DNA from 4 places in the Pseudomonas sp. LB3P93 genome. Region 1 is predicted to be linked to each of the others. Evidence: predicted binding sites of a transcription regulator. Region 1 holds the regulator's gene; each other region holds the start of a gene.

Region 1 (4,381 bases):
TTCAGTACTCAGGTAAATTTTGGTGCCCTTGCCGGCCGCAAGCATCATCATGGCCATGATGCTTTTGCCATCGACCGTGGATTCCGGTGTGCGTCCCACTCTGATCGTGCAATCCGGGAACTGACCCGCAACGCCAACGAATTTTGCCGAAGCGCGGGCATGCAGGCCCAGCTTGTTGATGATTTCGATTTCCAGAGCAGGCATCGCGATGTGAATCCTTTAGCTGAGGTCGCGGTGGCGAACCTGGACGTTCTTCAGGGATTGTTGCAGGACCTGGCCCAGACGTTCGGTCAGGTAGACGGAGCGGTGATGCCCGCCGGTGCAGCCAATGGCAATGGTGACATAAGCGCGGTTGCTGGCGGCAAAGCGCGGCAACCACTTGAGCAGGTACGTGGAAATGTCCTGGAACATCTCTTCGACGTCCGGTTGGGCCGCCAGGTACTCGGCCACCGGTTGATCCAGCCCGGACTGCTCGCGCAATTCCGGCTTCCAGTAAGGGTTGGGCAGGCAACGCACATCGAAGACCAGGTCCGCATCTACCGGCATGCCACGCTTGAACCCGAAAGACTCCACCAGGAACGCAGTGCCGGCTTCCGGCTGGTTCAACAGCCGCAGCTTGATGGTATCGCGCAGCTGATACAGGTTCAGGTTGGTGGTGTTGACCTTGAGGTCGGCCAGGTCGGCGATAGGGCCCAGCAACTGGGACTCGTCTTGAATCGCCTCGGCCAGCGAGCGATTGGCGTTGCTCAATGGGTGGCGACGACGGGTTTCCGAAAAGCGTTTGAGCAGCGTTTCTTCGTCGGCGTCCAGATACAGCACATCACACTTGATATGCCGACTGCGGACTTCTTCCAGCAGTTCCGGAAACCGCGACAGATGACTTGGCAGGTTGCGCGCATCGATGGATACGGCAACCAGCGGTTGTGCCAGCTCGGTATGAATCAGCGCGCGCTCGGCCAGTTCCGGCAGCAATCCGGCGGGCAGGTTGTCGATGCAGTAGTAGCCGTTGTCCTCGAGAACATCGAGTGCGGTACTTTTACCTGAGCCGGAACGGCCACTGACAATGATCAAGCGCATGATTACTGACCGTTTTGCTCGTCCAGGACAACCTGATACAAGGCTTCATTGCTCGGGGCGCTGCGCAGTTTTTCGCGCACTTCCTTGCGATCGAGCATGCTGGCGATCTGGCGCAGTAGCTCCAGGTGCGCATCGGTGGCGGCTTGCGGGACCAGCAGAACGAACAGCAGGTCAACCGGGGCGCCGTCGATGGCGTCGAAATCGATGGGGGCGTCCAGGTGCATCAAGGCACTGATGGGCGAGTTACAACCCTTGAGGCGGCAGTGGGGGATGGCGATGCCGTTTCCAAAACCGGTCGAGCCAAGTTTTTCACGGGCGATCAGAGCCTCGAAGACATCTTGCATCTCCAGATCCGGGACTTCTTTATGGATAAGGTTGGCAATTTGCTCGAGGGCTTTCTTTTTGCTGCCGCCCGGCACGTTCACGAGGGAACGGCCGGGGGTCAGGATGCTTTCAAGTCGGATCATGGGTTGGGAGTGTTAACGACCGGTCGCGCCCTGGAGGAGGCTCTGGGTCTTTTCCTTATGCTTTTTGAGTTGTTTATCGAGCTTGTCGGTGAGTGCGTCGATCGCCGCGTACATATCAGTATGTTCCGCGTTGGCGACCACTTCATTCCCGGGAATATGCAGCGTGGCTTCGATTTTCTGCTTGAGCTTTTCGACCGTCATCGTGACCTGCACGTTGGTGATCTTGTCGAAATGCCTCTCTAATCGTTCGAGTTTTTCGCCGATGTAGGTGCGAAGAGGTTCGGTCACTTCCAGTTGGTGTCCACTGATGTTGACTTGCATACAGCTTCTCCTTCGTTGCCAGTGCATAAAGCGGCAGGCAGAAATGCCTGCCACTGGAACGCTGTGGCGTGGCTCTACATCAACCGCTTGCGTTCGCTCGAAGGCGCGATCCCGAGGGATTCGCGGTACTTGGCGACGGTGCGGCGAGCCACCTGAATGCCTTGTGCCTCCAGTAAACCAGCGATCTTGCTGTCACTCAACGGCTTTTTCTGATTTTCCGCAGCAACCAGTTTTTTGATGATCGCGCGGATCGCTGTGGACGAGCATTCACCGCCTTCGGAGGTGCTGACGTGGCTGGAGAAAAAGTATTTCAGTTCATATATGCCCCGAGGGGTATGCATGAATTTCTGCGTGGTCACCCGTGAAATCGTTGACTCATGCATCCCCACCGCTTCGGCGATGTCATGCAGCACCAACGGTTTCATCGCTTCGTCGCCGTATTCCAGGAAGCCGCGCTGATGCTCGACAATCTGGGTGGCTACTTTCATCAGGGTTTCGTTGCGGCTTTGCAGGCTCTTGATGAACCAGCGGGCTTCTTGCAACTGATTGCGCATGAACGTGTTGTCGGCGCTGGTGTCGGCGCGGCGCACAAAACCGGCGTATTGGGCGTTGACCCGCAGCCGTGGTACGGATTCCTGGTTCAGCTCGACCAGCCAGCGCTCGTTGTCCTTGCGCACGATCACGTCAGGAACAACGTATTCGGCTTCGCTGGATTCGATCTGCGAGCCTGGACGCGGGTTGAGGCTCTGCACCAGCTCGATCACCTGGCGCAGTTCATCTTCCTTGAGCTTCATGCGGCGCATCAGCTGGCTGTAGTCGCGGCTGCCGAGCAGGTCGATGTAGTCGCTGACCAGACGCTTGGCTTCGGCCAACCAAGGCGTCTTGGCGGGCAGTTGGCGCAGTTGCAGCAGCAGGCATTCGCCCAGGTTGCGGGCGCCAATGCCGGCAGGTTCGAATTGCTGGATGCGGTGCAGGACGGCTTCGATCTCGTCCAGTTCGATGTCCAGTTCCGGATCGAAGGCCTCGAGAATTTCCTCGAGGGTTTCGTCCAGGTAGCCCTGATTGTTGATGCAGTCGATCAGGGTCACGGCGATCAGACGATCGGTGTCGGACATCGGTGCCAGGTTCAGTTGCCACAGCAAATGGCTTTGCAGGCTTTCGCCGGCCGATGTGCGGGTGGTGAAATCCCACTCGTCGTCATCGTTGCTCGGCAGGCTGCTGGCGCTGGTCTGGTAGACGTCTTCCCACGCGGTATCGACGGGCAGTTCGTTGGGAATGCGCTCGTTCCAGTCACCTTCCTCGAGGTTATCCACCGTGGGGGCGGTTTCCTGGTAGGAGGGTTCCGAAACATCGGCGTTGGGTAGTTGTTCGGCTTTGTCGGCCAAGGGGTCGGCGTTATCGAAGTCGTCGCCTTCTTCCTGGCGTTCGAGCATCGGATTGGACTCCAGGGCCTCCTGGATTTCCTGTTGCAGGTCCAGGGTCGACAATTGGAGCAGGCGGATGGCCTGTTGCAGCTGCGGTGTCATCGTCAGCTGCTGGCCCATTCTCAAGACTAGCGATGGTTTCATGGCAGGGGCTTAACACCTTATTCGCCGGCGCACATGCGCCATCCACTACAGGGCGCCGGAGCGCCAAACATAAGCAAATTATATGCCCGAAACTGCAGCGTTTGCCTAGAGCGCTGTAACAATAAAAAAGTATTGATTTTTTATCGAGACAAGCGCTCGGACAATCAGCCAGACACCTCAGTGCTTAAAGGCGGAACTCATGGCCCAGATACACTTCCTTGACCAGTTCGTTGGCCAGGATGGTGGCGGAGTCACCTTCAGCGATCAGCTGGCCATCATTGACGATGTAGGCGGTTTCGCAGATGTCCAGGGTTTCACGGACGTTGTGGTCCGTGATCAGCACGCCAATGCCTTTGGCCTTGAGGTGATAGATGATCTGTTTGATGTCGCCCACCGAAATCGGGTCCACACCGGCGAAAGGTTCGTCGAGCAGGATGAATTTCGGGTTGGTGGCCAGTGCCCGGGCGATTTCCACACGGCGACGTTCACCACCGGACAGGCTCATGCCGAGGTTGTCGCGGATGTGGCTGATATGGAATTCCTGCAGCAGGCTTTCCAGCTCCTTGCGACGATCGGCTTTGTCGAGTTCCTTGCGGGTCTCGAGGATGGCCATGATGTTGTCGGCCACCGACAGTTTGCGGAAGATCGACGCTTCTTGCGGAAGATAGCCGATACCGGCCTTCGCACGACCGTGCATCGGCTGGTGGCTGACGTCCAGGTCGTCGATCAGTACGCGACCCTGATCGGCCTGCACCAGGCCAACGATCATGTAGAAGCAGGTGGTCTTGCCGGCGCCGTTAGGACCCAGCAGGCCGACGATCTGACCGCTGTCGATGGACAAGCTGACGTCACGCACGACCTGTCGGCTCTTGTAGCTCTTGGCCAGATGCTGAGCTTTCAGAGTTGCCATTACTGGGCCTTTTTCTCGTCGGTTTTCGGCTTGGGCTG
Region 2 (4,381 bases), 990 kb from region 1:
GCACCGTGGTCGAGATGTGCAAGGAATTCCTGCCGAATCACTCCAAGGGTGCGTTCGATGATCCACGCCTGAACCTGGTGATCGACGACGGCATGCGTTTCGTCGCCACCACCACCGAAAAATTCGACGTGATCATTTCCGACTCCACCGACCCGATCGGTCCGGGTGAAGTGCTGTTCTCGGAAAACTTCTACCAGGCCTGCCGTCGCTGCCTGAACGAAGGCGGCATCCTGGTCACCCAGAACGGCACCCCGTTCATGCAGATCGAAGAAGTCAAAACCACCGCAGGTCGCCTGCGCAGCCTGTTCCCGGACTGGCACTTCTATCAGGCCGCCGTGCCAACCTACATCGGTGGATCGATGACCTTTGCCTGGGGCGCGACGAACACCGCCTACCGCAAATTGTCCCGTGAAACCTTGCAACAGCGTTTCGCCGGCAGCGGCATCATCACCCGCTACTACAACCCGGAAATCCACATCGGCGCCTTCGCCTTGCCGCAATACGTGCTGCAAGCGGTGAACAAGCCAAGCAACGACTAAACTGAAGATGTACGCACCCCCTGTAGGAGCTGGCTTGCTAGCGATTGGATCGACGCGGTGTGTCAGACAAGCCGCAGCGTCTGCATCGCTAGCAAGCCAGCTCCTGCAGGGACCGTGTTTTTCATGTTTGTGTGCGGTAATCCGGGGGAACGATCAGTCAGGCCAAAAGTCCAGATGGTTGTAAGCCCATTTGCGGGTTTGTTCGAGGAGGCACTGATGCAAAAGTGGAAAATCACTTTCGTGGATGATCACGGTGAAACGGTCGATGAAGTCTTCGAGTGCGAGGAGTGCCCGGACAACGAGCATGCCGCCAAACTCATCAAGGCCCGGCTCCTTCCTGTCGCTGCCGAACTGGATCTGAATGATCTGGAAGGGCGAACTGCCGATGCGACCGTCAAAAGTCTCAAGACCCAGAACAGCATACAAATTCTCGGCATCACGCCAATCTGAACATCTCCTGTCTCAATCCTATCCAGGCCTTGGCAGCGCCTCTGTCTTGGGGCTACTCTGCAAGCGAGATCAGCGAACGGATCGCTAAGGTCTGGTCTTGTCAGCTACATGCTTGCTTCCCACCGGCAACGCTGTTGCCGCATCGCTCGCACCAATCGGTTGCGAGTGCCGGGAATACGGAAAGTCTATCCATCAATTTGAGGGGGACGTTTCATGAGCACAGCCTATCAAGAAGACATCAGCAGCAGCGTGCTGCGCCGCATGAAAGAAGGCGGTTTCGACTTTTCACGATTCCATCCCATCGAGTTCTACGCCATTTTCCCGGACGAGGAGCGGGCACGCAGGGCGGCAGGGCATTACTGTGGTGAATCCTTGAATGCACAAATCAGCGTGCGTGATGACGGCGCGTGGGCCCTGGAACTGAGCAAAGTGATGTACGCCACCTATGACGGCATTGGCGACTTTGAGCAGGACTTCGAGGCGGTGGTCGAGCCTCTGGGCGGCATCATCGAAGGATGGGGCGTCAAGCAGGAGGTACGAGGGCTACTCGCATAAGCTTATGAACAGTGACAACGCTCAGCAACGGCTGACCTTCGGGTTGGCCGTTTTCGTTTGTGGCGCTCGGAACATCCCCTCGGCAAAACCCTGAAACAAGAATCCGGCGCAAAAAAAACCGCCTGAGCAGGCGGCTAAAGGGAAGTTCGTTCAGGTTTTGCAGAGAATGCGCGGATTATCCGCATCGACTCCCGGGCAGTGAAATCAACTCTGACTATGCTGGTGATAGGCGACAACGTCGCCTTGCAATGAAGCGGGGGCGATCAGCGTGGGGCATTTGCTGCACAGGATTGGTGCGGTGCAAACGGCGTCATTATCCAACTGGTTGATAACAAAGCGTTTCTGCCGATGGCACGGGCCTTGCGAAGCCTAGATGTCCGGGTGACAAGGAGTACGGCATGATCCGCACCTATTTTGATGAGATGTACGATGCCGGCGGCCAGGTCCGCCCGCATTATCGGGAGTTTGCCCGTTGGCTGGCCGAGACGCCTGACGAGCTATTGGCACAACGGCGACGCGAGGCCGATCTGCTGTTTCATCGTGCCGGGATTACCTTCACGCTCTACGGTGACGAGCAGGGGACAGAGCGCCTGATTCCTTTCGATACCATCCCGCGCAGCATCCCCGCCAGTGAATGGCGGATCGTCGAGCGCGGCTGTATCCAGCGGGTCAAGGCGTTGAACATGTTCCTCGCCGACCTCTACCACGAGCAGCGCATCATCAAGGCCGGCATCATCCCGGCCGAGCAAGTGCTGGCCAACGAGCAATACCAGTTGGCGATGCAAGGGCTGGATCTGCACCGCGATATCTATTCGCACATCTCCGGCGTCGATCTGGTGCGCGATGGCGACGGCACGTACTACGTGCTTGAAGACAACCTGCGTACACCCAGCGGCGTGAGCTACATGCTCGAAGACCGCAAAATGATGATGCGCCTGTTCCCCGAGTTGTTCTCGGCCCAGCGCATCGCACCGATTGATCACTATCCGAACCTGCTGCTCGACACCCTGAAAAGCTCCAGCCCGATCGATAACCCGAGCGTGGTGGTGCTGACGCCGGGTCGCTTCAACAGCGCGTTTTTCGAGCATGCCTTCCTGGCACGGGAGATGGGCGTCGAGTTGGTGGAAGGCGCGGACCTGTTCGTGCGTGACGACAAGGTGTTCATGCGCACCACGGACGGACCGAAAGCCGTCGACGTCATTTACCGTCGCCTCGACGATGCGTTCCTCGATCCGCTGGCGTTCAACCCGGACTCGATGCTCGGCGTTCCAGGGCTGCTGTCGTCTTATCGCTCCGGCAACGTGGTGCTGGCCAATGCCATCGGCACCGGGGTCGCGGACGACAAGTCGGTGTATCCGTTTGTCACGGACATGATCCGTTTCTACCTGGACGAAGAACCGATCCTGAAGAATGTGCCGACGTTCCAGTGTCGCAATCCTTCTGAACTGTCCCACGTGCTGGCCAATCTGCCAGACCTGGTGGTCAAGGAAACCCAGGGCTCCGGCGGTTACGGAATGCTGGTGGGGCCGGCTGCGACGGCGGCGGAAATCGAGTCTTTCCGCGCGCGGATCAAAGCCAAGCCTCACGCGTATATCGCGCAACCGACATTGTCCCTGTCGACCTGTCCGACCTTTGTCGAAAACGGCATTGCGCCACGCCACATCGACCTGCGTCCGTTTGTTTTGTCTGGCCGCGAAACCCGGGTTGTGCCCGGTGGTTTGACCCGTGTCGCCCTGCGTGAAGGCTCCCTGGTGGTGAACTCATCCCAAGGCGGCGGAACCAAGGACACCTGGGTGGTCGAGGATTGAAGGAAGCTTGCCATGTTAAGTAGAACTGCCTCGGATTTGTATTGGATGTCGCGTTACCTGGAGCGGGCGGAAAACCTCGCACGGATGCTCGACATCAGTTATTCGCTGTCGCTGATGCCGCAGGATGGTCGCGGCGACGGCCTGCACGAACTGGCCATGCCGCTGTTGATCACCGGCACTCTGGACGATTACCTGGAGCGCCACGGTGACTTGCACGCCGAACGGCTGCTGCATTTCTTTGCCCTGGATGCGGCCAACCCGGCGAGCATCTACAGCTGCCTCGGCTCGGCGCGGGCCAGTGCTCATGCGGTGCGGGGTCGAATCACCGCCGACATGTGGGAAAACATCAACGCCACGTGGCTGGAAATTCGCGGGATCGCCGAGCAGGGCTTGAGTCGTTACGGCATGAGCCGCTTTTGCGAGTGGATCAAGGAACGTTCCCACCTGTTCCGTGGCGCGTCCTACGGCACGATCATGCGTAACGATGCGTTCCGCTTTATTCGCTTGGGAACGTTTATCGAACGGGCCGACAACACGTTGCGCCTGCTCGACGCCCGTTACGAAATGGCCGGCGACCAGGCCGAAGCGGTCAGCGATGGCACCGCTCACGCCTATTACCAGTGGAGCGCTTTATTAAGGGCGTTGTCGTCGTTCGAGGCCTACACCGAGATCTACCGCGACGCACCCGGCGCCCGGCATGTGGCCGAGTTGCTGTTGCTGCGCGCCGATGTGCCACGTTCCCTGCGCGCCTGCACCGAAGAAATCGACCAGATCCTCGCCCAACTGCCGGGGGCCAACGGCCGCCCCGCGCAACGTCTGGCGGCGGAGATGGACGCGCGCCTGCGTTACACCGGCATCAACGAAATTCTCGACGAAGGCTTGCACGCCTGGCTGACCGAATTCATCCCGCTGGTGCGCCAGTTGGGTAACGCCATTCACAGTTCCTACCTGGAGGCTGCATGAGACTTTCCATTAGCCACGAAACCACCTATCACTACGAAGATCAGGTGCGGGCGAGCATCCAGTACT
Region 3 (4,381 bases), 1.1 Mb from region 1:
GCGCTTGCGCTCGGCCAGTTGCTGGTCGCGGGCGTTGAGTTGGGCACGCAGGGCCTGGTCGCTTTCAAAGCGTGCCATGGCCACGTCGAGAATCGGCTGCAAGCGTTGTGCGTGAATGCCTTCGACGATGTAGGCACTGACCCCGGACTTGATCGCCTGGCGCATCACATCGGGATCATGTTCGTCGGTAAACATCACAATCGGCCGCGGTTGGTCGCGGCTCACGAGCACCACTTGCTCCATCACATCGCGGCTCGGTGACTCGGTATCGATCAGAATCACGTCCGGGCGCACCGTTTCGACGCGCGCGGGCAAGTCGATGGTCAGGCCGGATTCATCGATGACCTCGAACCCGGCCTCGGTCAGGGCCGCTTTCAGGCGACCGACTTTCTTCGCGGTGTCGTTGATCAGCAGGATACGCAACATATTCGCAGTCTCCTGTCAGCGGCTGGCGAGAAGGGGTGAGCTGTCGCTCATGGCGTGCAGCTTGAAACTGCGGGCGTAGCCGGTCGGGTCGGAGCCGTCCCAGATTTTGCCGTCGATCAACTGGCTGCTGCGCATTTCCTGGCTCCCGGCGGCAACCCCGACTGCGCTGGCGGCCTCACGGAACAAGTCTAGTTGCTGGACCTGACGGGCCACACCGAGGTAGTCCGGGTCGTCGCGCAACAAGCCCCAGCGGCGGAACTGGGTCATGAACCACATACCGTCGGACAAATACGGCAGGTTGACCTCACCGCTCGCATGGAAGCGCAGCGCGTGCGGGTCCTGCCAACGATTGCCGAGGCCATCGGCGTAGTCTCCGAGCAAGCGCGGTTCGATGCAATCGAGCGGCGCATCGAGGTATTCGGGCGCACTCAACAACTTCGCGGTGCTGCGGCGGTTTTCGCTGCTGTCTTCGATGAAGCGACTGGCTTCGAGGATCGCCATCACCAGCGCCCGGGCGGTGTTGGGATATTGCTCGACAAAAGCGCGGGTGCAACCGAGAACTTTTTCCGGGTGATCGGGCCAGATGCTTTGGCTCGTCGCCATCGTGAACCCCAGATTCTGTTTCACCGCGCTGGCGGACCACGGCTCGCCGACGCAAAAGCCATCGATGCGCCCGGCTTGCAGGTGCGCGACCATTTGCGGCGGCGGCACCACTACGCTGTCGACGTCCTGCAACGGATGAATACCCTGACTCGCCAGCCAGTAATACAGCCACATGGCGTGTGTGCCGGTGGGAAATGTCTGGGCGAAGGTCAGTTTTGGGCGACTTTGGTGCACGTGCCGGTCCAGTGCTTCAGGACTGGTCACCCCCAAGGCTTGCAAGCCATGAGAAAGGTTGATGCTCTGGCCGTTCTGGTTCAGGCCCATGAGCACCGCCATGTCGGTCGACGCCACGCCACCGATGCCCAAATGCACGGCGTAAATCAGGCCGTACAGGCTGTGGGCGGCGTCGAGTTCGCCGCTGACCAGTTTGTCCCGCAAGTTAGCCCAGGACGACTGGCGCTTGAGGTTCAGGGTCAGGCCGTAAGGCTGTGCGAAACCCTGCGTAGCCGCGACCACCACCGAGGCGCAGTCACTCAGGGCCATGAAGCCCAGATTGATTTCGGTCTTTTCCGGGGCATCGCTGCCATTGACCCAGGCCAATGGACCCGTTGTGGTTTCATTCATGGCTGAACACCTTTCAAAAAAAAGCGTCGTACCGGGCTGCTTGCCAGGGCAAGGCCAAGTGACGACGCCTTTGTCTTTCGACTCATCCCGTCGTTGGCATGAGTGCTGATGCCAGTGATGGTGCAAGGCATATGCCATCGCCCGCTGATTTTGTTGCGCGCCTCGCTTGCGACCGCGATGCCCGGCTATAATCGCCGCCTCATTTCGCCGCCATTCGAGTCAAAACCGCCCATGTACACCCTGGCCCGTCAGCTGTTGTTCAAACTTTCCCCGGAAACCTCCCACGATCTGTCCCTGGACCTGATCGGCGCGGGCGGGCGTTTGGGCCTCAACGGCTTGCTGTGCAAGGCGCCGGCGAAAATGCCGGTGAACGTCATGGGGCTGGAGTTTCCGAACCCGGTAGGGTTGGCGGCCGGTCTGGACAAGAACGGCGCGGCCATCGACGGTTTCGCCCAGCTGGGTTTCGGCTTCGTCGAAATCGGCACCATCACCCCGCGTCCGCAGCCCGGCAACCCGAAACCACGGATTTTCCGTCTGCCGGATGCAGAGGCGATCATCAACCGCATGGGTTTCAACAACCTCGGCGTCGATCACCTGCTGGCCCGCGTGGCGGCGGCCAAGTACAAGGGCGTGCTGGGCATCAACATCGGCAAGAACTTCGATACCCCGGTTGAACGCGCGGTCGACGATTACCTGATCTGCCTGGACAAGGTCTACGCCCACGCCAGCTACGTGACGGTCAACGTCAGCTCGCCGAACACCCCGGGCCTACGCAGCCTGCAGTTCGGCGATTCGCTCAAGCAATTGCTCGCCGATCTGGCGACCCGTCGCGCGGAACTGGCGTTGCGCCACGGCAAACATGTACCGCTGGCGATCAAGATCGCGCCGGACATGACCGATGAAGAAACCGCGCAGGTCGCGCAGGCGTTGATCGAAACCGGGATGGACGCAGTGATTGCCACCAACACCACCCTGAGCCGCGTGGGCGTCGAAGGCATGGAGCACGGTGACGAGGCGGGCGGTCTTTCCGGCGCACCGGTTCGCGACAAGAGCACCCACACCGTGAAGGTACTGGCCGCAGAACTGGCCGGCCGCTTGCCGATCATCGCCGTGGGCGGCATCACCGAAGGCAAGCACGCGGCCGAGAAAATCGCTGCGGGCGCGAGCCTGGTGCAGCTTTACTCCGGCTTTATCTACAAAGGCCCGGCGCTGATTCGCGAGTCCGTCGACGCTATCGCCGCCCTACGCTGAACCCTGTAGGAGCGAGCCTTTGTGGCGAGGGAGCTTGCTCCCGCTCGGCTGCGAAGCAGTCGTGTTTTTCCTGACTTACAAGGTTGACTGTATTGGGGCCGCTTCGCAGCCCAGCGGGAGCAAGCTCCCTCGCCACAAAAGCGATTTCACTCGCGTAAGTTTTCAGCAGGCATAAAAAAGGGCTCCTCGAAGGAGCCCCTGGGCCGGAGCCCGCCGCCCGGATGGGGCGTGCGTGGTAAGTCGTTACGTAATCAGATTGTCGTGTCGGAGTGTGTGCCCTGTGTTAGCCGACGGCGTGAAGTTCGTTGAGTCTATGGATTCCCGCAGTGCCGGTCATACCGTCCCAGTTGTCGCCGCGTCCTTCTCGCCAGCCGTTAATCCAGGCTTGACGTACCGACGGTAGAGTAAATGGGCAAAGCTCACGGGATTTGCCACCAACGCCATATTGATATCCGCGCAAAAATGCTCTTTCCAACGGATCACGCTTAAGTCTTCTCATAGGGTGTTGCCCTCACTTGTTGACTGTATTTATCGCGTCGACCTCAATTGAGGTCTGGCAGAAAAAATCCTGCCGTTGGGGCTCGCTGCCGGCGTCGCGAGCCAAGGTGTTGACGCCGTTGCGACGTCAACCTGTGTTGAGTTCTAACCAATGCGTCACATCGAGGGAATGATCGTTTTGTCATAAGAACGTAACCAGAAAGATGCTAAGGCCATAAGTAACGCGATGTTTGTCCCGTGTTTATTGGTCAAAGCCCTGTATGATCGGCCCCCCGCAGGATGATGGGGTTAATCCTTTAGTGAGAATGGCTCCTGTTGAGCAGGATGACTATTCGACGAAGGGTCGACTTATGACATTTTGTTGCTTCAACTTTTTTATCTGCCCGTGCATCTAAGCTCTTCTAACCTGAGCAGCACGGGTGGGACGGCACACCTTCGTGCCACGCGGGCGCTCTTTTAGAAAAGCGCCTGATTGAAAACCGGGCCGGCAATGCGTTGCCGGTTCACTTAGAAAGGCTCTGAAATTCCAATGTCCGATCAATTCGAAATCTTCCTCACTTGCCCAAAAGGCCTTGAAGGCCTGCTCATCGAGGAAGCCGTCGGGCTTGGCCTTGAAGAAGCGCGTGAGCACACTTCGGCCGTGCGCGGCATGGCCACCATGGAAACCGCTTATCGCCTGTGCCTGTGGTCGCGTCTGGCGAACCGGGTGCTGCTGGTGCTCAAGCGGTTCCCGATGAAAGACGCCGAAGACCTGTACCACGGCGTGCTCGACATCGAGTGGCAAGACCACATGCTCAATGACGGCACCCTGGCCGTCGAGTTCAGCGGTCACGGCTCGGGCATCGACAACACTCACTTCGGCGCCCTGAAAGTCAAAGACGCCATCGTCGACAAACTGCGCACCCCGCAAGGCGACCGTCCGTCCATCGACAAACTCAACCCGGACCTGCGCATTCACCTGCGCCTGGACCGTGGTGAA
Region 4 (4,381 bases), 720 kb from region 1:
TCAGGATACGGCCGTTACGGCGCTTGCCGTCGGCATCGATCGCCACAACCTGGGTGTTCGGCTTGACGCGACCACGAGCGATACGGCCAACGCCGATGATGCCCAGGAAGCTGTTGTAGTCCAGTGCCGAGATTTGCATCTGGAACGGACCGTCACGGTCAACTTTCGGCGCAGGTACGTTGTCGACGATCGACTGGTACAGCGGGGTCATGTCTTCAGCCATGGCGGTGTGTTCCAGACCGGCAATGCCGTTCAGGGCCGAGGCGTAGACGACTTTGAAGTCCAGCTGTTCTTCGGTAGCACCGAGGTTGTCGAACAGGTCGAAGATCTGGTCCAGAACCCAGTCCGGACGCGCGCCTGGACGGTCAACCTTGTTGATGACCACGATTGGACGCAGGCCGGCTTCGAAAGCCTTCTTGGTCACGAAACGGGTTTGCGGCATAGGGCCGTCTTGAGCGTCAACCAGCAGCAGAACGGAGTCAACCATCGACATTACGCGTTCAACTTCGCCGCCGAAGTCGGCGTGGCCCGGGGTGTCCACGATGTTGATGTGGTAGCCGTTCCAGTTGATGGCGGTGTTTTTCGCCAGAATGGTAATACCGCGCTCTTTCTCCTGGTCGTTGGAGTCCATCACGCGCTCGTCGTTGAGCTCGTTGCGCTCCAGGGTGCCGGATTGACGCAAGAGTTTGTCTACCAGGGTGGTCTTACCATGGTCAACGTGAGCAATGATGGCGATGTTGCGTAGATTTTCGATCACTTGTGTATCTCGATCAGAGGATTCGGTGTGCTGACAGGTCGTGGCAGCGATTAACAGTAGAGTCAGGCCTTGCCGTTACAGCTTGACGGCAGAGTCGGGGGGCCGGTGACGCAGGCCACAGGCAAACAGCCCCGGGCTCTTAGCTCGGTCGATAAACGCGCACATTGGCATGCCCCTCACTGAGCAAATGGTGGGCATGCAGGCGACTCATCACGCCTTTGTCGCAATACAGCAGGTACTGGCGAGTAGGGTCCAGTTCCTTGAAACGAGCGTTCAATGCATAAAACGGCATCGTTTGTATGTCGATGCCAGCCAAGTCCAGCGGGTCGTCTTCAGCGGCGTCCGGGTGACGGATGTCGATGACGATCTGACCGGCCAGCGCTTCGCTGACTTCTTCAATCTGCACATCCTGGCCCAATTCGTCGATCACGCGATCGATCGGCACCAGTTTGGCGTTCTCGAGCGCACGCTCAAGGACTGCCATGTCGAACTGTTGTTCTTCGTACTCCACGCGCGGACGCTTGGCGTGGGTCTTGGGGTTCACCGAGATGACCCCGCAGTATTCCGGCATGTGCTTGGCGAAGTCGGCAGTGCCGATTTCGTTGGCCAGGTCGATGATGTCCTGCTTGTGACTGGCGATCAGCGGACGCAAGACCAGCTTGTCGGTCACGCAGTCGATCACGGACAGGTTCGGCAGTGTCTGGCTCGACACCTGGGAAATCGCCTCGCCGGTAACCAGCGCATCGATGTCCAGCCGATCGGCAATACGGGAAGCAGCGCGCAACATCATACGCTTCAAAACTACACCCATATGACTGTTATCGACTTTCCCGAGAATTTCTCCCAGTACTTCTTCGAATGGCACACTTACAAATAACACGCGTTGGGAGCTGCCGTACTTCTTCCAGATGAAGTGCGCGACTTCCATGACGCCCAGTTCATGGGCCCGTCCGCCTAGATTGAAGAAGCAGAAATGGCTCATCAGACCACGGCGCATGATCTGGTAAGACGCAACGGTCGAATCGAAACCGCCAGACATCAGCACAAGCGTCTGTTCCAGGGCACCCAGCGGATATCCACCGATGCTGTTGTGCTGGCTATGGATCACGAACAACCGTTTGTCGCGAATTTCGATGCGGACTTCGATTTCCGGCTCTTTAAGCGAGATTCCGGCGGCGCCGCACTGACGACGCAGTTGGCTGCCGACGTATTTCTCGACGTCCATCGAACTGAATTCATGCTTGCCGGCACGTTTGCAGCGCACCGAAAAGATCTTCCCGGCCAACGCATCACCGAAGTGCTGCTTGCACTTGGCGACGATATCGTCGAAGTCGCCCAGCGGGTATTCGTCGACTTGCAGGAAATGCGCGATGCCCGGCATGCAGCTCAGGCGCTCGGTCATCTCCTTCAGGGCTTTGGGCTCGCTGACGCGTGTTTCCAGCTCGAGATTGTCCCACACACCGTTCACCACCACAGCCGGGTCCAGGTCGCGGAGCACGGTACGGATGTTTTTGGCCAACTGGCGGATGAAACGCATCCGTACCGGGCGGCTCTTGATGGTGATCTCGGGGAAGACTTTTACGATTAGTTTCATGAAAACAGCGCGCGCTGGGCCAGCCGAAAAAGGGGGGCGCGGATTATAGCGGAAATTGCTCAAGGTTTAACCAGTTAATGTGCAGAAGGTTTTGCGCGCACCAAAACAGGTCATTTGTTGTTTTTGACGCTACATTGTAGGGCGAGATTTTCAGCTTTCAGACGCTTTGTGCCTTTATAAGCGTGTTATTGGGGCAAAAAACCCATGGTGGGGCACTGGCATGCAATTTGCTCCCTTGTGAGGCAGGTTGCCTTGGCAGAGTATTCGCGCCGGCATCACCCACATTCTAAGGGCATCCACTACTAAGCCCGAAGCCACCCGGAGGACACTATGTCGAAGTCGGTTCAACTCATCAAAGATCATGACGTCAAGTGGATTGATCTGCGCTTCACGGACACCAAAGGCACTCAGCACCACGTGACCATGCCGGCTCGCGACGCGCTGGATGAAGCTTTCTTCGAAGAAGGCAAAATGTTCGACGGTTCCTCCATCGCTGGCTGGAAAGGCATCGAAGCTTCCGACATGATCCTGCTGCCGGACGACAGCACTGCCGTTCTCGACCCGTTCACCGAAGACCCAACGCTGATCATTGTGTGCGACGTCATCGAGCCGTCGACCATGCAAGGCTACGATCGCGACCCACGTGCGATCGCCAAGCGTGCCGAGGAATACCTGAAATCGACCGGTATCGGCGACACCGTATTCGTTGGCCCGGAGCCTGAGTTCTTCATCTTCGACCAAGTGAAGTTCAAGTCCGACATCTCCGGTTCGATGTTCAAAATCTTCTCCGAACAAGGTTCCTGGATGTCCGACCAGGACATCGAAGGCGGCAACCATGGCCACCGTCCAGGTATCAAAGGCGGTTACTTCCCGGTTCCACCGTTCGACCACGACCACGAAATCCGTACCTCCATGTGCAACGCCATGGAAGAGATGGGTCTGGTCATCGAAGTTCACCACCACGAAGTGGCAACTGCCGGTCAGAACGAAATCGGTGTGAAGTTCAACACCCTGGTCGCCAAGGCTGACGAAGTTCAGACCCTGAAGTACTGCGTGCACAACGTTGCTGTCGCTTACGGCCGCACCGCGACCTTCATGCCTAAGCCTCTGTACGGCGATAACGGTTCGGGTATGCACGTTCACTTGTCCATCGCCAAAGATGGCAAGAACACCTTCGCTGGCGAAGGTTATGCCGGCCTGTCCGACACCGCTCTGTACTTCATCGGCGGCATCATCAAGCACGGTAAGGCCCTGAACGGCTTCACCAACCCGTCGACCAACTCCTACAAGCGTCTGGTCCCAGGTTTCGAAGCTCCGGTAATGCTGGCCTACTCGGCTCGCAACCGTTCCGCTTCGATCCGTATTCCTTACGTGTCCAGCCCTCGCGCTCGCCGTATCGAAGCGCGCTTCCCGGATCCGGCAGCCAACCCGTACCTGGCCTTCGCTGCCCTGGTAATGGCCGGCCTGGACGGTATCCAGAACAAGATCCACCCTGGCGACGCAGCTGACAAAAACCTGTACGACCTGCCGCCTGAAGAGGCGAAAGAGATCCCACAAGTTTGCGGCAGCCTGAAAGAAGCCCTGGAAGAGCTGGACAAAGGTCGCGCGTTCCTGACCAAAGGCGGCGTGTTCTCCGATGATTTCATCGACGCTTACATCGCTCTGAAAAGCGAAGAAGAAATCAAGGTACGCACCTTCGTACACCCACTGGAATATGAGCTGTACTACAGCTGCTGATCCGGTAGCGCCTGCGCAAGCGGCGTGACAAAAAGAGGCCTCCTTCGGGAGGTCTTTTTTATGCCCACGATTAAGCGATCACTGAAAAACCCTGTGGGAGCGGGCTTGCCCGCGATGGCGTCGGCACATCCAACAGTAATGTTGGCTGATACACCGATATCGCGGGCAAGCCCGCTCCCACAGGGTTTTGTGGTGCTTGGGAGATCTCTGTAAATCATGCCCAAATGTTTACAACTTGGGACAACCGCCACCCCTGACCTATGCTGCAACCCAACGCTTTCGTTTCTGGTCGA

The links. Region 1 encodes sigma-54, which starts transcription at its own class of promoters, with help from an activator protein. Its sites were predicted from a motif close to ANTGGCATNNANNTTGCTNT; they were not measured.
Region 2: a site for sigma-54 is predicted at 1,892-1,911, ahead of ACYZT8_RS09025 (circularly permuted type 2 ATP-grasp protein). Genes of this name have one in related genera too.
Region 3: a site for sigma-54 is predicted at 1,773-1,792, ahead of ACYZT8_RS09315 (CmpA/NrtA family ABC transporter substrate-binding protein). Genes of this name have one in related genera too.
Region 4: a site for sigma-54 is predicted at 2,566-2,585, ahead of glnA (glutamate--ammonia ligase). Genes of this name have one in related genera too.

What each region holds. Positions count from the first base shown of each region.
Region 1 is NZ_CM142713.1:1,022,985-1,027,365, forward strand. Features, by position in the region: gene ACYZT8_RS04355 (HPr family phosphocarrier protein) at 1-204, opposite strand, end outside; gene rapZ (RNase adapter RapZ) at 220-1,077, opposite strand; gene ptsN (PTS IIA-like nitrogen regulatory protein PtsN) at 1,080-1,544, opposite strand; gene hpf (ribosome hibernation-promoting factor, HPF/YfiA family) at 1,557-1,865, opposite strand; gene ACYZT8_RS04375 (RNA polymerase factor sigma-54) at 1,940-3,433, opposite strand; gene lptB (LPS export ABC transporter ATP-binding protein) at 3,618-4,343, opposite strand; gene lptA (lipopolysaccharide transport periplasmic protein LptA) at 4,343-4,381, opposite strand, start outside.
Region 2 is NZ_CM142713.1:2,012,461-2,016,841, forward strand. Features, by position in the region: gene speE (polyamine aminopropyltransferase) at 1-539, shown strand, start outside; gene ACYZT8_RS09015 (hypothetical protein) at 756-989, shown strand; gene ACYZT8_RS09020 (ribonuclease E inhibitor RraB) at 1,203-1,544, shown strand; gene ACYZT8_RS09025 (circularly permuted type 2 ATP-grasp protein) at 1,943-3,352, shown strand; gene ACYZT8_RS09030 (alpha-E domain-containing protein) at 3,365-4,315, shown strand; gene ACYZT8_RS09035 (transglutaminase family protein) at 4,312-4,381, shown strand, end outside.
Region 3 is NZ_CM142713.1:2,080,909-2,085,289, forward strand. Features, by position in the region: gene ACYZT8_RS09310 (ANTAR domain-containing response regulator) at 1-426, opposite strand, end outside; gene ACYZT8_RS09315 (CmpA/NrtA family ABC transporter substrate-binding protein) at 442-1,653, opposite strand; gene ACYZT8_RS09320 (quinone-dependent dihydroorotate dehydrogenase) at 1,885-2,904, shown strand; gene rmf (ribosome modulation factor) at 3,188-3,403, opposite strand; gene rlmKL (bifunctional 23S rRNA (guanine(2069)-N(7))-methyltransferase RlmK/23S rRNA (guanine(2445)-N(2))-methyltransferase RlmL) at 3,932-4,381, shown strand, end outside.
Region 4 is NZ_CM142713.1:302,534-306,914, reverse strand. Features, by position in the region: gene typA (translational GTPase TypA) at 1-757, opposite strand, end outside; gene thiI (tRNA uracil 4-sulfurtransferase ThiI) at 897-2,351, opposite strand; gene glnA (glutamate--ammonia ligase) at 2,682-4,088, shown strand.